Linked DNA regions of Rhodoligotrophos appendicifer. The protein of the gene in region 3 interacts with the protein of the main gene of each other region in a pairwise test. Links are inferred from orthologs where the notes say so. Each region holds a gene or a part of one and is shown on either strand. Other genes may lie near its edges.

Region 1 (5,718 bases), on a different replicon or contig from region 3:
GGCAAGATAGATGGGAAATCCGACGGCTCCGAGGGCACTCATAATCCCGCCGACAAGGACAGGCCCGACCACCGATCCACACCCGTAAATCAACACCAGCTTTCCGCTGGCGCCCAGGATCTGGTCAGCGTCCAAATTGTCGTTGGCATGAGCCAGGGCTACCGAATAGAGCGGAAGCGCAAGGGCTCCGAACAGGCAGAAAATCGTGATCAGCAGCGTTTTCGACAGACCTGCGGCAGGCACACAGCCGATTGCCAGCAGTGCAGCTGCAAATGCCAGAAGAGTTAAAATGCTGCGTCGGTCATGACGGTCAGAGAACAGTCCAATCGGATACTGGGAAAGAATGACACCGAGAGGTGGAAGGGCCATGAGAATCGAGACCTCCGCCACAGTCAGGCCCGCCAGTGTTCCATAGACGGCGCCCATCGTAAAGAACGCCGACTGTCCCAATCCATTGGCGAATGCACACACCACAGCAAGGGGCGATCGGCTGTAAATCTCGCGAATTTTCACCCCCCGAGGCCGAGTTATATCCGGCGCCGTCAGTTGAACCAGCGCCATGGGGACCATGGCAAGTGACACCGTGCAGGAAACCAGGACGAAAAGAACAAAGCCCCCAGGGCTCGCAGCATTCAGCAAAAACTGACCAAACCCCATGCAGGAATAGGTGATGATCATATAAACGGACAACAAGCGGCCTCGATCCTGATTGGTCGAAACCGCATTCAGCCAGCTTTCGGCAACGATAAACAACCCGGACAGGCAGAAGCCCAGAATTACCCGCATGATCCCCCACCAGTAAGGATCAACAAATACCGGGAACGCCAGGGCAGCAGTGGAGGCTACCGAGGCAAGCGCCGAGAAAACCCTAATGTGACCAACATAGGAAACAAGTTTTGGGGTAATGACCGACCCAATAAGCAGGCCTACGGAATAGGCTGCCATTATAATGCCCGTCACTCCCGGCGTGAAATCCTCCATCGCGGCCCGCACCCCGAGCAGCGTTCCTTGTAGGCCGTTGCCGAGTGAGAGCAGCGCTACACCGACGAGCAAAGCCCAAACAGATCGCACACCATCCAGAAACATCAAGCGTCCCCGCGGTCATTTTTCCGGTCCATGCGGATTCTGTATGTTGCGGCATGAGCATAAGCTTGGACGGAAACGACGCCCTTGTTTGCACTGACGTCTAAACGGCTCGCAGAGCTTTCATTAAGCGGCCTCGTCGCGTCCAGCGACCCCAACCTGACGAAGCTTGAAGTCCAGGATATCGGCATCAAATGGCTCGATCAGGCACTCCGATGCTCCCTCCCAAATGGCCTGACTTATTGAGCTTGCAGAAGTCTGCTCTGCGCAAATCAGCACCACCGGCTTTGATCCTAACCTGGCACGTCGCAGCCGCTGCAGAAAGGCCACGCTGTTCATGGTCCCCATGGTGTCAGGCATCATAATAACGTCGGGCATCCGGTTTCTGCAAAGAGCCAGTGCTTCCTCAGGGCTTTGAGCACTCTGGATCTCGAACCCATAGGAGTTCAGCAGGACCGCAAGGTGGTTACGATCCGTCGCTGGGCCCGCAATGATCAGGCAATGGGTCATTCGTTTTCGCTCCGAGCCTCCGCTGCACCGACACAATCGGGCTACGGATCTCCTGCATAAGTCCTAGGGAGCGGGGCTTTAATGAAAGGTTAACAGGATATCCACAGGCTCTAAGCAGAAAAAATGCAAGAAATAACAAATGGTTATATGAATGTGGCCGCCACCGGGGAAAAGACAATTGTGGAAAAGTTGGGGCATAACCGCCCCTCGTCTTCGGCGACTCAGTACCCTGAACGGGAAAACAATCAGGCTCCAGGCAAGATGAGAGGCAAGGCGGCCACCTTTGCCCGGAGCATCCTGGCAAAAGTTCCCTCTACAAATCCTGCACGTCCAATACGTCCGGAATCGCCTTGATGGCGGCTTTGATCTGTGGAGTGATCGTGAACTTGTTGCCGAGAACCATCTCGACCTCGCGTGAGCTCCCCAGCAACATTTTCAGTCTTACCGGAGAGCGACCGCCGTTGCCCAGGCGAGCTGCGAGGCTTTCGATTGAAACCGTTTCTCGGACGGAAATCGTCAGGCCAGATGTTATAGCCTGTGCCGAGCGTTCCAGCGGCTCCACAGAATGAAGCCGTAGCCGTGTCTCCTCACCCTCAACATCGGCTTCCACTCTTAGGATTACAGCATTTCCAGGTTCGAGCATCTCTCGGATCATAACCAGCTGATCGGCAAACACCACTGCTTCGAACTGCCCCGTTGGATCTGAGAAACCCACAAACGCAAACCTGTTTCCGCTCTTAGAGCGTCGTTCTTGGCGGTGCGTCACCGTGCCCGCGAGACGCCCAGCTGTGGCACCCTTGCTTTTTGCCTTTTCTGAGAAGACCGCCCAACTTTCCACGCCGATTTTTGCAAGAGGAGCCATGTAATCGTCGAGTGGATGCCCTGAAAGGTAGAAGCCAACGGCTTCGAATTCCTGTGCCAGTTGCTCCATTGGCAGCCAGGATTCAATATGCGGCAGCGGTACATCGGTCGCTGCATGACCTGCACCAGAAAAAAGGTCAACCTGCCCAGATGCAGCATCTTGTGCGGTTCGGTCGGCCATAGACATAATCGCGTCCAAGCCAGCAAGGAGCTGAGCTCGGTTGGGATTGAATTCACTCAGAGCACCGGCTCTGATCATATTCTCCAGGGCTCGCTTGGTAACGACCCGTGGATCGATGCGTCGCACAAAATCCGTAAGGCTGACGAATGGTCCGCCCTCTTCCCGTAATCTCATAATGTGCTCGACAACACCCTTTCCAACATTCTTGAGGGCTGCCATCGAGTAGTGAATTCGGCCTTCCTCAACAACGAAATCAATTTCCGAGTGATTCACAGAAGGTGGATCGATCTTAACCTTGAGTCTCTGGGCCTCTCGACGGAAGAGGTAGAGCTTATCGGTGTTCCCGCTGTCCAGCGTCATCGACGCGGCGAGGAATTCGACAGGATAGTTACACTTCAAATAGGCCGTCTGATAGGCTATGAGCCCATAACAGGCGGAGTGAGATTTATTGAACCCGTATCCGGCAAATTTCGCCACAAGCTCGAAAATGAACTCGGCCTGAGGTTTGTCCACTCCCTTCGACACCGCGCCCTCGACGAAGCGGACTTTCTGTTGGTCCATCTCGGACTTGATTTTCTTGCCCATCGCCCTGCGCAGGAGGTCAGCTTCACCCAATGAATAACCCGAAAGGACTTGGGCGATTTGCATCACCTGTTCCTGGTAGATGATCACTCCGTAAGTATCCGCGGTGATTGGTGTGACCGCCTCGTGCAGAAATTCAGGCGCCTCCTCGCCGTGCTTGGCGGCCAAATATTTGGGAATGTTGTCCATGGGACCAGGACGATACAACGCAACCAGCGCTATGATATCTTCCAAAACAGTCGGCAGGGCCTTTCGGAGAAGGTCCTTAAATCCCGAGCTTTCCAACTGGAAGACCCCAACTGTGTCCCCGTGGGACAGCATTTGGTAAGTCTTCGCGTCATCATAGGCGATTTTATCGAGGTCGAAACGAGGCTCTCGGCGCCGGATCAAGGCGCAAGCCTTCTGTAAAACAGTAAGTGTTTTGAGGCCGAGGAAATCGAACTTCACCAACCCGGCCTGTTCGACCCACTTCATGTTGAACTGGGTGACCTGCATATCAGACCGTGGATCACGGTAGAGTGGCACAAGCTCATGCAGAGGGCGGTCGCCTATTACAACACCGGCAGCATGGGTTGAGGCATGGCGGTAAAGCCCCTCCAGCTTCAGCCCCATTTCGAGCATCGTCCGCGTCGTCTCGTCCTTATCACGCTCCTCCTGTAACCTCGCTTCGCCATCAATTGCCTGGCGCAGCGTAACCGGATTGGCGGGATTGTTCGGAATGAGCTTGCAGAGACGATCCACTTGCCCATAGGGCATCTGCAACACTCGGCCTACGTCACGACACACAGCCCGAGCCTGCAGCTTTCCAAATGTAATGATCTGAGCGACCTGCTCGCGGCCATATTTTTTCTGAACGTAGTCGATAACTTCGTCACGGCGTTCCTGACAGAAATCGATGTCAAAATCCGGCATCGACACACGCTCAGGATTGAGAAAGCGTTCGAAAAGCAGATTGAATTGCAGAGGATCCAAATCGGTAATTGTCAGAGCCCATGCCACAACTGATCCAGCGCCGGAACCGCGACCTGGTCCGACCGGAATGTCCTGAGCCTTGGACCACTTGATGAAGTCCGCGACAATCAGGAAATAGCCGGGGAACTGCATCCCTACGATGACGTCGAGTTCAAACTCTAGCCGGTCCCAATACTCTTTCTCTTCATGGCCCGCAGCCAGGCCCCGCGTAGCTAAGCGCGCTCGCAGGCCTTCGCGGGCTTGAACCTTAAGCTCATCCCCTTCATTCGTGGAGTACCGCGGAAGAATGGGTTCGCGGCCCCTTGGCCGGAACGAACAACGACGCGCAACTTCAACAGTATTTGCGACCGCCTCCGGAAGGTCAGCGAAGAGCGCGGCCATTTCGGAGGAAGATTTAAAGAAATGTTCCGGGGTGAGACGGCGTCGATCCTCAGCCGCCACCACAGATCCTTCGGCTATGCAGATCAGGGCGTCATGCGCCGGTGCGTCCTCGGGAACAGCAAAATAGGGCTCGTTTGTTGCCACAAGCGGTAGATCCAAGGCATAGGCGAGCTCCACCAATGGAACCTCAGTCGCCCTTTCCTCTTCCATTCCGTGGCGCTGCAATTCCACGTATAGTCGATCGTTGAAGATTTCCTTTAGATGCTCCAACCGAGCTCGCGCCTGCGCATCATCGCCGCTCAGTAGAGGCTCATTGATTACTCCCTTAGGGCCCCCAGTGAGGCAGATCAGACCTTCCTGGTGAGCAGCTACAAGTGCGAATTTCACGTGAGCGCCTTGCGCATCCGGAGTGTCGAGAAATGCACGGCTCGATAGCGCCATCAGATTCTGATAGCCTTTTGCATCCTTGGCGATTAACGCAATGACTGGCAGGCGTTTTGGCAGTCCGGCAGCCCGGATCGGGCGTTCGCCAGCATCTTCAAAATCAACACTCAGGGTAATGCCGATGATCGGCTGGACTCCCATCCCTGCCATCGATTCTGAAAACTCGAGAGCGCCGAATAAGTTATTGGTGTCCGTCAGCACCAGCGCAGGCATCCTGTGCTTCTTGCACAGCGACGACAGCTGCTTCACGGGTAGAGCGCCCTCCAAAAGCGAATAGGCTGAGTGTGAGCGCAGGTGAACGAAGGGGACGGGGCTAGTTGTATTGCTGGTCATTCCCTAGTCTATCGCAGACCTACGACGACGTAACAACGGAACCTGCAGTTATTCACGGGCAAGTGGCACGTGGCGAAGGCGGACCCCTGGGCCAGCGGCATCCGCCGGAATAAACAACACGCCAGCCAATTCCAAGGCAGACAGGATCTGAGCCAAGGTCGAACGATGAAAATCGTGACGACCTTTCTCAAAGTCCCTAATGGTGCCGCGGGACAGTCCCGCCCGCTCTGCGAGATCCTCCTGCGTCCAATCGAGAAGGCCCCGAGCGGCCCGGCATTGTTCCGCCGTAAGCATCATGAGAAAACTTGCGCATTATGATCACTTTCGATCATAATGCTTAGATGCCGCGGGCCTGCCGGTCTGTCAAGGTG
Region 2 (4,649 bases), on a different replicon or contig from region 3:
CTGACCGACCGCCTCGCTGACGGCCTGTCCATGATTTATTCCTTCTATGACAGCGACCATCGCTGGCGTAGCCTCGGCACCTTCATGATCCTCGATCACATCGAACGCGCGCGGAAGCTCGGTCTGCCATATGTTTATCTCGGCTATTGGGTCCCTGGCTCCGACAAGATGGCCTACAAGGCCCGCTTCCTGCCCCAGGAGCGTCTCACCCCGGATGGCTGGCGCCTGGCAGCCTCCTGACCATCCGTTCCTGGGTCTGAGATGCCCTCACCAGAAGGGCACCGACTGATCCCTGAGGAGTCCGAGGGGTTGTATTGAAGAGCTTCGCTCTATGATTTGACCCTTGGCCGTGAAAGCGCTCCTTTTCCAGACTTCGGTCAGTGCTTGCCATCCCGAGCCGCGCTGATTACACACGCCTAAGCGGTACTTTCGCTCCGCTCTTCTCATGCGGATACCATGGCATCCCTCGCCATCCCAATGTTGGATCATCGTCGCGGACTGCTGATCGGAGCGATCGGCGGCCTGATCATGACCTTCGATGCTCCGCTGCTGCGGCTGGCCCAGGTCGAGACCTTCACAGCGGTTTTCTGGCGCGGCCTCTTCGTTTTTATTGGTACTTTGCTGCTCTGGGCTTGGCTGCGTTACATTCAGCGTCGGCCCACGCCGTTGATCAACGGCCGCGACGGCATCGTCATCGCGCTTCTGCACTGCATCGCCAATGTTCTCTTCGTCTCTGCCATGTTCAACACGGCGGTGGCGAATGTGGTCTTTATTCTCGCCCTGAACCCACTGTTTGCGGCCCTGTTTTCCCTGGTGTGGCTGGGGGAGAGAATCACCTTGGCTACTTGGCTTGCCATGATCGCCGCGCTCATCGGCGTATCCATCATCGTTATGGGAGGCATCGAGTCAGGGAGCGTGAAGGGTGATGTTCTGGCCCTGGGCAGCGTCATGATGATCGGCTTCGGCCTGACATATGTCCGCCGCAGTGGCAAGGATCTGAGCCTGGCTCCCGGACCCGGCTCCCTCTTGGCAGCCTTGATCGCTTTGCCATTCGCGGCCACTCTCGCAATCCCTATGGAGAAGATAACCTTCCTGGCTCTGGACGGTTTGCTGGTGATGCCGCTGGCCTCCGCCTTGCTCATCGCCGGCGCCCGCTATCTATCGGCGCCCGAGGTCGCCATGTTCTTCCTGCTCGAGACCGTGCTTGCGCCGGTCTGGATCTGGCTGATGATCGGCGAAGTGCCGACCCTCAATACCATGATCGGCGGCGCCGTCATCCTAGTGAGCCTGATAGCTCACGCAGCCTATCGTCTGAGCCGGCCGCCGCCTCTGCCGCGCTGACGTTCAGCCGAAACGGTTGTTTCTTGGAAAGCCCTTGGGCGGCATCCGTCCGGCTTGCGCCCGGGCACCGATCCATTCCTGCATTTCGCTCACCGTCCAGATCCGACCAGACGTGTCCTTCCAGGTCAGTCCGGCCGCCAACGCGAAGACTTTCACATCCGCCAGCCCACCGTCGCGATAGCTTTGCAGCTTTACCCCGCGGCCGCGGCCCATCTCAGGCATTTCCGTCAACGGAAAGACGAGCAGCTTTCGGTTTTCGCCGATGACGGCCACATGATCGGCGCCTTCGCTGACGAAGCTGCACGCCTGTGCCTCCACCGGGGCGGAGACATTGAGCACCTGCTTGCCCTTGCGGGTGTTGGCGAGGACGTCGTCCTCCGGCACCAGAAAGCCGCGCCCGTCGGAGGCAGCCACCAGCAGCTTGCGGCCCGCGCGATGCACGAACAGCGCGACCACGTCGTCCACCGTGTCCATGTCGCAGATGAGCCGCAAGGGTTCGCCATGGCCGCGCCCGCCGGGCAGCTTGTCGGCGCCCAGCGTGAAGAACTTGCCCGACAGCGAGAAGGCCAGAAGCTTGTCCGTGGTCTCTGCGTGGAACATGAACTTGGCTTTGTCGCCTTCCTTGAAGGTGAGCGCCGAGGCATCTCCCAGATGGCCCTTCAGCGCCCGGATCCAGCCCTTCTCCGAGAGGACTACGGTGATCGGCTCCCGCTCGATCATGGCCTGGTCGAGATCCACATCCACGGTCGGCGCATTGGCGAACTGGGTCCGTCGGCGCCCAAGCGCCGTCTTGTTGCTGAACTTCGTACGGACTTCGCGGATCTCGTCCGAGATCTTGCTCCACTGCTTTTCATCAGAGGCGAGCAGCGCATCGAGCCCCGCCTGTTCATCCGAGAGCTCGGCATATTCGCGCCGGATCTCCATCTCCTCGAGCTTGCGCAGCGAGCGCAGCCGCATGTTGAGGATCGCCTCCGCTTGGTTGTCGGTCAGGCTGAAGGTGCGCATGAGCTCGGCCTTCGGCTCGTCCTCCTCGCGGATGATGCGGATCACCTCATCCAGGTTGAGATAGGCCACGAGATAGCCCGCCAGCATCTCGAGTCGCTTGGCGATTTGTTCCAACCGGTAGTTCGAGCGCCGGACCAGAACCTCTTTGCGATGGGCCAGCCAGTGCCTCAGCACGTCCGGCAGCGAGAGGACCTTCGGCACCCGACCGGCGGTCAGCACGTTCATGTTGAGCGAGATCCGCGCTTCGAGTTCCGTCAGCCGGAACATCTGCTCCATGAGCACGGTCGCATCCACCGATCGTGCCCTCGGCTCCAGCACCAGACGCACGTCTTCCGCCGATTCGTCGCGCACATCTACCAGCAACGGCAATTTGCGGGCATTGATGAGTTCTGCGATCTTCTCGACCAGCCTGCCCTTTTGCACCTGATAAGGCATCTCGGTGATGACGATCTGCCAGGTGCCGTGCTTGAGCTCCTCGATCTCCCATTTCGCCCGCACGCGGAAGCTACCGCGTCCGGTGACATAGGCCTGTTTGATCAGGGCCGGATCATCGACGATGATGCCGCCGGTTGGAAAGTCTGGTCCGGGCACCATCTCCACGATCTTCTCGATCGGCGCGGTTGGATGCTTGATTAGGTAAAGCGCCGCGTCACACAGCTCATGAGCGTTATGCGGCGGGATCGATGTCGCCATGCCCACGGCGATTCCGGAAGATCCATTGGCGAGCAGATTAGGGAATGCCCCCGGCAGTACGATCGGTTCGCTGTCTTCCCCGTCATAGGTGTCGCGGAAGTCGACGGTATCCTCATCCAGCCCGTCGAGCAGCGCCTGAGCGACCTCGGTGAGCCGGGCTTCGGTATAGCGCATGGCCGCCGGATTATCGCCGTCGATATTGCCGAAGTTTCCCTGCCCATCCACAAGCGGATACCGCACCGCGAAATCCTGGGCGAGGCGCACGAGCGCATCATAGACCGACTGGTCGCCATGGGGATGATAGCGGCCGATGACATCGCCGACGACGCGGGCGCATTTCTTGAACCCCTGCCCCGGGTCGAGTTTGAGCTGGCGCATCGCGAAGAGCAGCCGCCGATGCACAGGCTTAAGCCCGTCACGCACATCCGGCAGCGCCCGGTGCATGATGGTCGACAGCGCATAAGCGAGATAGCGCTCCTCCAGGGCGTCGCGAAGCTGGATCGGCTCCACCCCCTCGGGCGCCGCAGGCGGACTGAGTTCACTCATAGATCACCGGTCGATTGAAGCATTTCCCTTAATAGCAAAATCGATCGTCCGTTGCACCCTGTCAGAGGATGAGCTGACGGCAACTGCCGGGCGGCTGCCCCGTCGCGCTGGATCTATTCGGCTGGAGCCCCAACTTGACAGGAATGAGCACCGTTTACGTGTTCGGACTACACCCTTACATTCGATGCACGACCACTTGGCAGATGGGTTTCTTCCCCCAGCTCGCATTGACCGCCCGGCGCACGCTCTGGCTTACAATTTGCTCGATGGAGCTGTTGGCTTGTTTGCCGCGGCCGCGCGGCCGAGCATCGAGACCATCATCGATGGCATCCAGCACGATGTCCTCCATGGCCTCGCCATCCTGATCCACCACCGGCACCCCTTCCATGGCGATCTTGGCCTCCCCGACGAGCTTGCCCTTCTCGTTGAGCAGCAGTGAGATCATGATGACCCCGGCGAAGGACAGCTTGCGTCGTGCCTTGAGAGAATTGGCATCCGCCGGCACCAGGATCGTGCCATCGAGATGGATGCGACCGCTCTGCACCCGCCCCAGCAGCCGCGGCTCCGGCGCAAGCCGCATCATCTGCCCGTTCTCGACCACCTCGGCCTGCGGGACTCCGCGTGAGAGGGCAAACAGCTTGTGCTCTAACAGATGCCGCATCTCGCCATGCATGGGGATAACCATCTTGGGTTTCAGCCAGGAATACATGATGTCGAGCTCGCCGCGCCTGGGATGGCCGGTCACATGCACCAGCGCTTCCTCGCCGGTGATGACTTGAACGCCGCGCGCCGCCAGATTGTTCTCGATGGAGATCACCGCCTTCTCGTTGCCTGGGATCGTTTTGGAGGAGAAGATCACGAGATCTCCGGCCTCCAGCGAGATCGTCGGATGAATGTCTTCCGCGATCCGCGCCATGGCTGCACGCGGCTCCCCTTGGCTGCCGGTACACAGGCAGACGACCCTTTCCGGCGGCAGGTAACCGAAACTCTCGTCATTGACCACCTTCGGCAGGTCCTTGAGATAGCCCGCCTCCCGCGCCGCCGTGATTGTCGTATGCATGGCC
Region 3 (4,627 bases):
AAATGGCAAAGGTGACCTGGCCGTCACGGAAAGAGACCATGATTACGACCGTTATGGTGATGATTATGGTGGTCTTCGCTTCTATTTTCTTCCTGATTGTGGACGAAGCTTTAAGCTTTGCCGTGAGCTACATTTTGGGCATCAGAGCGTAAGCGGCGGAACGAGAGACAATGGCGAAGCGCTGGTACATCGTTCACACTTACTCGAATTTCGAGAAGAAAGTGGCTGAGTCGCTGAAGGAGCAGGCGGCACAGCAAGGACTGGCTCATCTGATCGACGAGATCATGGTGCCGACCGAGGAGGTCGTCGAGGTCCGGCGCGGTCGAAAGGTAACGAGTGAACGACGTTTTTTCCCGGGCTACGTCCTGGTTCGGATGGAAATGACTGATCAGGGCTACCATCTGATTAAGAATACGCCGAAGGTGACGGGGTTCCTGGGTTCAGACAACAAGCCGATCCCGATCTCCAATGCCGAGGCCGAACGCATCCTTTATCAGGTAAAGGAGGGTGTGGAGCGTCCACGGCCGTCGATCACTTTCGAAATCGGCGAGCAGGTCAAGGTGGCCGATGGTCCTTTTGCCTCATTCAATGGCCTTGTCGAGGAAGTTGACGAGGAGCGCTCCCGGCTCAAGGTAGCCGTATCGATTTTCGGCCGACCGACGCCGGTCGAGCTGGAATTTGGGCAGGTGGAGAAGGTCTGACCTGTCCGAATAGCGGTGGGAGGCCGGTACATTTGTCAGCCTGCAAATGTCCATTAAAGCCGCACCACCACCCTCAAACCAGAGCCGGCATGGGCCGGCAACGAGGATAGAATGGCAAAAAAGATTACTGGTTATATCAAGCTGCAGGTACCTGCAGCATCAGCGACGCCCTCGCCACCGATTGGACCGGCTCTTGGTCAGCGTGGTTTGAATATCATGGAGTTCTGCAAGGCATTTAATGCCGCCACGCAGGAGCTGGATAAGGGGGCGCCATGCCCGACCGTCATAACCGTGTTTCAGGACAAGTCCTTCACCTTTGAGATCAAGACGCCGCCGGCCAGCTATCTGCTGCGCCAAGCCGCAAAGATTTCCAAGGGATCAAAGGAGCCTGGCAAAGCAAGTGTCGGCTCGGTGACCATGGATCAGGTCCGTGACATCGCCAAGGCGAAGCTCAAAGATCTAAATGCACGCGACATTGACCAAGCTTCGAAAATCATCGCCGGTTCTGCCCGGTCGATGGGCCTCTCGGTGACGGAGTAATCATATGGCCAAGATTGCAAAGCGCATCGCGAAGGTCAACGAGGGCATTAATCCTGAAAAGGCTTATGTCTTGGACGAAGCCCTCAAGATGTTGAAGGAACGGGCGAAGGCGAAGTTCGACGAGACGATCGAGATTTCACTCAATCTCGGTGTCGATCCACGTCATGCGGACCAGATGGTCCGTGGCGTCTGCCAACTCCCGAATGGTTCTGGCCGCACCGTGCGAGTGGCAGTGTTCGCTCGCGGCGACAAAGCTGAACAGGCCAAGGCTGCGGGGGCGGACGTCGTTGGCGCTGAAGATTTGGTTGAAAGCGTGCAGGCAGGAAACATCGACTTCGACCGTTGTATTGCAACCCCTGATATGATGCCCTTAGTGGGGCGCCTGGGCAAAGTCCTCGGCCCGCGTGGCATGATGCCGAACCCGAAGGTCGGCACCGTTACGCCTGACGTGGCGGGTGCCGTGAAGGCTGCAAAGGGTGGTGCTGTAGAATTCAAGGTCGAGAAGGCCGGGATCATTCACGGCGGTGTGGGAAAGGCGAGCTTCACCGAGGATGCTTTAGCCGGTAATATCCGTGCCTTCGTCGATGCCGTGGTGAAGGCGAAGCCCGCCGGCGCCAAAGGCACTTACCTTAAAAAGGTGTCCTTGAGCTCAACAATGGGGCCTGGGTTGAAGGTAGACCTTGCGAGCGTGAGCAACCCGGCGTAAAAGGTCGTCATCGCATTACGAGATTCGCATAAGCAGACCGGCAAAAGCAGCCGGTCTGCTTATGCGTTTGGTTTGGCCAGAGGGTATCGAAGGCGATCCACCCAGCCAAACCGGTCTAGAAGACCTGTCCGAGACTGCCGGCGCAAGCATGCGAATGTTTGCTTAATAGTCCAGCCGGCATGAGACGGGGAGTGGGTTGATTGATGGCGGATAGTCTCCCAAATAGAGGTTATCCTTAGCATCAGTTGGTTCGAACCTCGAGATCGCGTCCTTTGCTCCTCGGAGCATCTGGCTGCGGACAGGCAGTGAGCGCCATTGGAGATGGCACCTGCCTTCGTGCATGGTGGCCTTAGTGCCGATGGCTAGTGTGGAAGCGCAACGCCCTGAATCTCAGGGCAAAAGCGCACGCGAGGAGAGAGCAAGTGGAGAGAGCTGAAAAGCAAGAGCTCATCACAACGCTCAACCAGGTGTTCCTGACCACCGGCGTCGTTGTCGTGGTTGGCTATCAAGGCTTGACGGTGCCGCAGATGAATACTCTGCGTCGCCAGATGGCTGCGGTGGGGGGGTCCTTGAAGGTCGCCAAGAATCGTCTGGTGAAGCTTGCTCTTGATGGTACCGACTCGGAAGGCATAAAGGATCTTTTTAAGGGTCCGACAGCCGTGGCTTATTCGCCTGATCCGATTTCGGCGCCGAAAGCGTTGATCGCCTATGCCAAGACAAACGAAAAACTCGTTATTCTTGGCGGCGCCATGGGAGCGAGGGTTCTCGATCCCGATGGTGTGAAGGCGCTGGCTGAACTGCCGTCTCTCGACGAGTTGAGAGGCAGGCTGGTTGGCATGATTCAGACCCCCGCCACCCGCATTGCGGGCGTGGTCCAAGCGCCGGCTGCTCAGCTGGCACGGGTTCTCAACGCTTATGCCACCAAGAGTGAGGCCGCTTGACGGCCTCCATGCATGTGATCCGGTTCGAACTGATTGAGAGAAAGAGAAACCAATGACTGATCTGTCGAAGATTGTTGAGGAGCTCTCGAGCCTGACGGTTCTTGAAGCTGCCGAGCTGTCGAAGATGCTCGAGGAGAAGTGGGGCGTTTCTGCCGCTGCTCCGGTGGCGGTTGCTGCTGCCGGTGGTGGTGCCGCTGCCGCTCCTGTTGAAGAGCAGACTGAGTTCAACGTTGTTCTTACCGCAGCTGGCGAAAAGAAGATCAACGTGATTAAGGTGGTTCGCGAAATCACCGCGCTCGGTCTGAAGGAGGCTAAGGACCTGGTCGAAGGCGCGCCTAAGAACGTCAAGGAAGGCGTTACGAAGGCCGAGGGCGAAGACCTTAAGAAGAAGCTGGAAGAGGCTGGCGCCACTGTCGAGCTTAAATAGTGTCGAGCTGTCCGTCGGGGCTGAGGCTTCGCCTCATCCCGGCGGATGGTCAGAAATGGGTTGGATAACGGTTTTCCAGGCAGCCGCCGTTGTAGGCTGCCTGGAAAGCCGTTTAAAGCGTTGACAGACGCTTCTCACGAAGGAGCAAAGATGACTCAGACTTTTGCCGGTCGCAGGCGGGTCCGCAAGTTTTTCGGTCGTATGCACGAAGTCGCGGAGATGCCGAACCTCATCGAGGTTCAGAAAGAGTCTTACCGCCAGTTCCTACAGGTTGAAGAACCAAAGGGTGGTCGTGAGGATAACGGGCTGCAGACTGTTTTCAAGTCGGTTTTCCCGATCAGCGATTTCTCAGGCCAGGCGATGCTCGAATTCGTCCGTTACGAATTCGAGCTGCCGAAATATGACGTTGAGGAGTGCCAGCAGCGAGGAATGACCTTTGCGGCACCGCTGAAGGTTACCTTGCGTCTGATCGTATTTGAGCTGGATGACGAGACGGGCGCTAAATCCGTCAAAGACATCAAGGAACAGGATGTCTACATGGGCGACATGCCGCTCATGACCGATAACGGTACCTTCGTGGTCAACGGTACCGAACGTGTTATCGTTTCACAGATGCACCGGTCACCTGGCGTCTTTTTTGATCATGATCGTGGCAAGACGCATTCCAGCGGCAAGCTGCTGTTTGCGGGTCGCATCATCCCCTATCGTGGATCGTGGCTCGACTTCGAGTTCGACGCGAAGGACGTTGTCTTCGTCCGCATCGACAGGCGCCGCAAGCTCCCGGTGACGACGCTCTTCTATGCTCTTGGTCTCGATGGCGAAGAGATCCTGCACTATTTCTACAATACGGTGACCTACACACGGGCAAATGACGGCTGGCGGACGCCGTTCGATCCGGCTCGTTATCGGGGTGCAAAGCCCGAGCGGGATCTGATCAATGCGGCGACGGGCGAGGTTGCGGTGGAAGCTGGGCGCAAGGTGACGCCCAGGCTTGCAAGGAAGCTGGCGGAAGAAGGCCTCACTGAGCTGCTCGTTCGCGATGAGGATCTGTACGGGAACTATGTAGCTGACGAGCTTGTCAATCCTGAGACTGGTGAGATCTACGCCGAGGCAGGAGATGAGATCTCTGAGGCAATGCTGAAGAAGCTGGCCGAGGTGGGATATGATGCATTGCGCATCCTGGATATCGACCACATCACCACGGGTGCCTATATTCGCAATACCTTAAAGGCGGATAAGGTCGAATCCTACGAGCAAGCTCTGCTGGAGATCTACCGGGTGATGCGCCCAGGCGAGCCGCCGACGCGTGAAA
Region 4 (4,658 bases), on a different replicon or contig from region 3:
AGCCCTTTTGATCGCGGCCGCCAGCTCCTGTGGATCGCGAGGGAGCTGACCATGAACCTCGCGCAGGAGGTTTATGGCGAGTGGGCTTAACCGGGCCGCCTTTCTCAGGATGTTTGACTGCGATTCGCCCTTCCGGCTTTTGCCGAGCCGCTCGGTCAACTGTTCGAGGCTGAGATCGGGACGCAGATCGATGATGAGTTCGGCGGTGCCGTTCCGGTGCAGCATCTCGCGCAGCCCAGCGGACAAGGCATAGACCGCACCCCCCTCGATGCCGTAGCCGGTGACCATGGCCTCGCCCACCATGCGCTGATCCCCGAAGCTGAGCGCGATGCGTTTCAGAGGCTGGCCGGCGAAGCGGTCCCGGAAGCGGCTCGTCCACGCGACGGTGAAGCCGCAATTGGCCGGGCGCAGGGGGCTGATCAGCACGTCCTTGGGCTCGAGCAGGTCTACCCATCCGCCATCGGATCCGAGTCGGGGCCAACTTGCCCCGCCCAGTGCCAGCAGCGTGACGGCTGGCCGAACGTGAAGAAGTGCGTCCGCCGGTCCGTGGAAGCTCAGGGCGCCGTCCGGCGTCCATCCGGCCCAGCGATGGCGCAGGCGAAACTGGACGCCCTGACGATCGAGGTCTCGAAGCCATTGTCTCAGCAGCGGCGAGGCTTTCATGGCGCGCGGAAAGACCCGTCCGCTCGATCCCACGAAAGTGTCCTGTCCCAAGGCGTCTGCCCACGCCCGCAGAGCGTCTGGCGGAAAAGCCTGAAGGGCATCGCCGAGAAGCGGGGGCATCTCGGGAAATCGGCTCAAAAAGCGGCCGATGTCCTCGCTATGGGTCAGGTTGAGCCCGCCGCGGCCTGCCATGAGGAGTTTTCTCCCCACCGAAGGCATCCGCTCGAAGACCGTCACTGACAGCCCCTCTTTGCTGAGCACATCGGCGGCCATGAGCCCTGCGGGCCCTCCGCCGATGATCGCAACATCAATGTCCATGCGGCATTTCCTTTGCTCCGCCTTACAAACCGGCTAAAGACCGCCGTCATGAAGTTCCTTGATCGCGCCAAGATCTATATTCGCTCCGGCGATGGCGGCAACGGCAGCGTCAGCTTCCGACGCGAGAAATTTATCGAGTATGGCGGGCCCAACGGTGGAGACGGGGGGCGCGGCGGCGATGTCTGGGTCGAGGCAGTCGACGGGCTGAACACCCTGATCGACTACCGCTATCAGCAACATTTCAAGGCTGAGCGCGGGACCAACGGAATGGGCCAGAACCGGACCGGTCCCTCCGGCGATGACGCGACCCTCAAGGTCCCCGTCGGGACCCAGATCTATGAGAGCGACGAAGAGACCTTGATCGCAGACCTGACCGAAGTTGGCCAGCGCGTTTGCCTGGCCAGGGGTGGAAACGGCGGTTTCGGCAATACGCACTTCAAGTCCTCGACCAATCGGGCTCCACGTCGCGCCAATCCGGGTTTGGCCGGTGAGGAGCGGTGGATCTGGCTGCAGCTGAAGCTGATCGCCGATGCGGGCCTCGTCGGCCTCCCCAACGCCGGCAAGTCGACCATGCTGGCCGCGGTGACGGCAGCAAAGCCCAAGATCGCGGACTATCCCTTCACGACGCTGTCACCGATTTTGGGTGTGGTGAGGATCGACACCCATGAATTCGTTCTCGCCGATATTCCGGGGTTGATCGAAGGCGCTCATGAAGGCGTTGGTCTGGGGCACCGCTTCCTGAGCCATGTGGAACGCTGTGCCGTGCTCCTGCATCTGATCGATGCCACGCATGAGGACCCGGAACAGGCCTATCGAACCGTTCGCTCGGAGCTTGAGCTTTACGGCCACGGGCTGACCGAGAAGCCCGAGATCATCGCGTTGAACAAAGTTGATGCCTTGACCGCTGAGGAAATCGAATCCAAGCGGGCCGAAATGAGCGCAGGACTCGGCAAGCCGGTGCTGCTGCTGTCGGGTGCGGCCAGTATCGGTGTCCAGGCGGCGATGCGTGAATTGTTTCGGGTCATCAGCGCGAACAAGAAGACCCTCGCGGAGCCTCAGGCGGGCCCGGTCACCGAGCCCAAAGGCTGGCATCCATGAAACGGCTCGAGCTCGCACGCCGGCTGGTCGTGAAGATCGGCTCGGCGCTGCTGGTCAATGGCGACGGTCAGATCAACCGCGACTGGCTTGCAAGCCTGGTGGCTGACCTGTCCCACCTCCGGACGGGCGGGACCGAAATCGTCATCGTGTCATCCGGCGCCATTGCCCTTGGGCGACGGACACTGGGTTGGGCACCGGGACCGCTGAAACTCGACGAAAGCCAGGCGGCAGCCGCCGTCGGCCAGATCGCCTTGGCCCACGCCTATCAGCAGATATTGGGCGCCGACAATCTCGTCGCGGCGCAGATCCTCCTGACGCTCTATGATACGGAGGAACGGCGCCGCTATCTCAACGCGCGCTCGACCCTGACGACCCTGCTCCGCGAAGGCGCGGTGCCGGTGATCAACGAGAACGATACGGTGGCCACCTCGGAGATCCGTTACGGCGACAATGACCGCCTGGCGGCGCGCGTGAGCAGCATGATTTCGGCGGATTGCCTTGTATTGCTGTCGGACATCGACGGTCTCTATACAGCGCCACCAGGCTCGCCGGAGGCGAAGCTGATCCCGGAAGTTCTCGACATCACGCCGGAAATCGCCGCCATGGCAGGCAAGCCTGTGAGCGGTGTTGGCTCCGGCGGCATGATCACAAAGATCGAGGCCGCGCGCATCGCCATCGGGGCAGGCGCTCACATGGTGATTGCCTCCGGTCGCGAACTACATCCCTTGAAACGGATATCGGAAGGGGGCAACTGCACCTGGTTCCGGCCCAAAGCCACGCCCATCGCCTCTCGCAAGCGCTGGATTGCGGGCGCCTTGGAGCCTGTTGGCCGCCTTGTCGTCGATGATGGCGCAGTCAAGGCGCTCCTCGCCGGCCGCAGCCTCCTGCCATCGGGCGTCCGACGGATCGAGGGAGTGTTTTCCCGTGGCGACACGGTGAGCGTCATGACGCTGACGGGCGGCGAGATCGCGCGTGGACTTGTCGCGTATGACAAAAGCGATGCGGAACGGATCGCCGGCCTCCGCAGCAGCGATTTCGAGGAACGGCTTGGCTGGCGCGGGCGGGATGAAATGATTCATCGGGACGATCTGGTGGTGATCGGGAGTTTTCATCATGAGCCTGGCTGAGACGACCGATCAGGTCTTCGGTCTCGAGAGGACGATGCGGGAGATCGGCCAGACGGCACGCTCCGCCGCCCGGACTTTGGCGACCGCCACCACCCCGCAGAAGAACGATGCCCTCCGCTTCATGGCGGAAGCCATTCGCAGCGGCTCATCAAAGATTATTGCGGAAAACGAGGGCGATGTCCGGCGCGCGAAGGAGAGCGATCTCGCCGCGTCGTTCATCGATCGCCTGATCCTGACACCCGATCGCATAGAAGCCATGGCGACAGGGCTGGATGACATCGCTGCCCTGCCTGATCCCGTCGGCCAGGCCATCGCCGAATGGACGAGACCGAACGGCCTGGCGATTTCGAGGATCCGCACACCCATCGGCGTGATCGGCGTGATCTACGAGAGCCGGCCTAACGTGACGGCAGATGCCGGAGCCTTGTGCATGAAGGCAGGCAACGCCGTGATCCTGCGCGGTGGTAAGGATAGTTTCGCAAGCAGCTCCGCCATTGCCGATTGCTTGCGATCCGGCTTGGCCAGGGCCGGCCTGCCGGAGGGAGCCATTCAACTGGTCCCGACATCCGACAGGGCCGCCGTCGGCATGATGCTGGCGGGCCTTGATGGCGCCATCGACCTCATCGTTCCCCGTGGTGGGAAGAGCCTTGTCGCAAGGGTCCAGCTCGATGCCCGGGTGCCCGTTTTCAGTCATTTGGAAGGGCTCTGCCATGTCTATGTCGACAAGGCTGCAGATGCCCGCATGGCGCGTGACATCGTGGTCAATGCCAAGATGCGCCGCACCGGGATTTGCGGAGCGGCGGAAACCGTACTGGTGGACAAGGCAGGTGCGGACACTCAACTCAAGCCGCTGATCGGCGCATTGATCGAGGCCGGCTGCGAAGTCCGTGGCTGCCCTTTGGCCATGGCGGCCGACCCGCGAGTGCTAAGAGCGGGCGAAGCCGACTGGTCGACCGAATACCTCGACGCGATCGTTTCGCTGAAGGTGGTGGATGGGGTCGGCGGGGCGATCTCCCATATCGGCCATTACGGATCCCAGCATACGGAATCAATCATCACCGATGATGCCGAGACGGCAGAGCGCTTCCTGCGTGAGGTTGACAGCGCCATCGTTCTGCATAATGCCTCCACCCAGTTCGCCGACGGGGGAGAATTCGGCATGGGCGCGGAGATCGGCATCGCTACGGGGCGCCTTCATGCGCGGGGACCGGTTGGGCTGGAACAGCTGACCACCTTCAAATATGTGGTGCGGGGCACCGGTCAGATCCGTCCGTGACCGGCCGCTTCCGCCCATGAGCGCGCTGCCCCTGCCATTTCCCCTCGTCTATCCGTCCATGCGCATCGGCCTGTTCGGAGGGTCGTTCAATCCTGCTCATGCGGGCCATCTTGCTGTGAGCCTCGCCGCCCTGAAGGAGCTCGATCTGCATCAGCTATGGTGGATGGTCTCGCCGC

Evidence for each region.
Region 1: the proteins of rplL (region 3) and dnaE interact in binary tests that used the Escherichia coli proteins (3 or more experiments, as listed by UniProt). The link is inferred for Rhodoligotrophos appendicifer from one-to-one orthologs.
Region 2: the proteins of rplL (region 3) and parC interact in binary tests that used the Escherichia coli proteins (3 or more experiments, as listed by UniProt). The link is inferred for Rhodoligotrophos appendicifer from one-to-one orthologs.
Region 4: the proteins of rplL (region 3) and obgE interact in binary tests that used the Escherichia coli proteins (3 or more experiments, as listed by UniProt). The link is inferred for Rhodoligotrophos appendicifer from one-to-one orthologs.

Annotation. Positions count from the first base shown.
Region 1 is NZ_VHKL01000007.1:74,457-80,174, forward strand. What follows is about bases 1,707-5,718. They hold dnaE (DNA polymerase III subunit alpha), read right to left. Parts: upstream 5,348-5,718; coding sequence 1,907-5,347; downstream 1,707-1,906. Other genes in these bases: FKM97_RS16125 (helix-turn-helix transcriptional regulator), read right to left, coding at 5,396-5,644. Also shown: FKM97_RS16110 (MFS transporter), read right to left, coding at 1-1,086; FKM97_RS16115 (response regulator), read right to left, coding at 1,210-1,593. UniProt on the Escherichia coli protein: DNA polymerase III is a complex, multichain enzyme responsible for most of the replicative synthesis in bacteria. This DNA polymerase also exhibits 3' to 5' exonuclease activity. The alpha chain is the DNA polymerase catalytic subunit.
Region 2 is NZ_VHKL01000003.1:148,499-153,147, forward strand. Bases 966-3,908 are described here. They hold parC (DNA topoisomerase IV subunit A), read right to left. Parts: upstream 3,586-3,908; coding sequence 1,345-3,585; downstream 966-1,344. Other genes in these bases: FKM97_RS07585 (DMT family transporter), read left to right, coding at 966-1,341; FKM97_RS07595 (ribonuclease J), read right to left, coding at 3,761-3,908. In the rest of the region: FKM97_RS07580 (arginyltransferase), read left to right, coding at 1-240; more of FKM97_RS07585, read left to right, coding at 457-965; more of FKM97_RS07595, read right to left, coding at 3,909-4,649. UniProt on the Escherichia coli protein: Topoisomerase IV is essential for chromosome segregation; it is the principal protein responsible for decatenating newly replicated chromosomes. It relaxes supercoiled DNA.
Region 3 is NZ_VHKL01000017.1:437-5,063, forward strand. What follows is about bases 1,707-4,627. They hold rplL (50S ribosomal protein L7/L12), read left to right. Parts: upstream 1,707-2,940; coding sequence 2,941-3,315; downstream 3,316-4,627. Other genes in these bases: rplA (50S ribosomal protein L1), read left to right, coding at 1,707-1,947; rplJ (50S ribosomal protein L10), read left to right, coding at 2,370-2,888; rpoB (DNA-directed RNA polymerase subunit beta), read left to right, coding at 3,466-4,627. Also shown: preprotein translocase subunit SecE, read left to right, coding at 1-152; transcription termination/antitermination protein NusG, read left to right, coding at 171-701; rplK (50S ribosomal protein L11), read left to right, coding at 813-1,241; more of rplA, read left to right, coding at 1,246-1,706. UniProt on the Escherichia coli protein: The binding site for several of the GTPase factors involved in protein synthesis (IF-2, EF-Tu, EF-G and RF3). Is thus essential for accurate translation.
Region 4 is NZ_VHKL01000001.1:728,994-733,651, forward strand. Bases 103-3,054 are described here. They hold obgE (GTPase ObgE), read left to right. Parts: upstream 103-1,029; coding sequence 1,030-2,079; downstream 2,080-3,054. Other genes in these bases: FKM97_RS03455 (TIGR03862 family flavoprotein), read right to left, coding at 103-981; proB (glutamate 5-kinase), read left to right, coding at 2,076-3,054. Outside these bases: more of FKM97_RS03455, read right to left, coding at 1-102; more of proB, read left to right, coding at 3,055-3,206; FKM97_RS03470 (glutamate-5-semialdehyde dehydrogenase), read left to right, coding at 3,199-4,482; FKM97_RS03475 (nicotinate-nucleotide adenylyltransferase), read left to right, coding at 4,499-4,658. UniProt on the Escherichia coli protein: An essential GTPase which binds GTP, GDP and possibly (p)ppGpp with moderate affinity, with high nucleotide exchange rates and a fairly low GTP hydrolysis rate.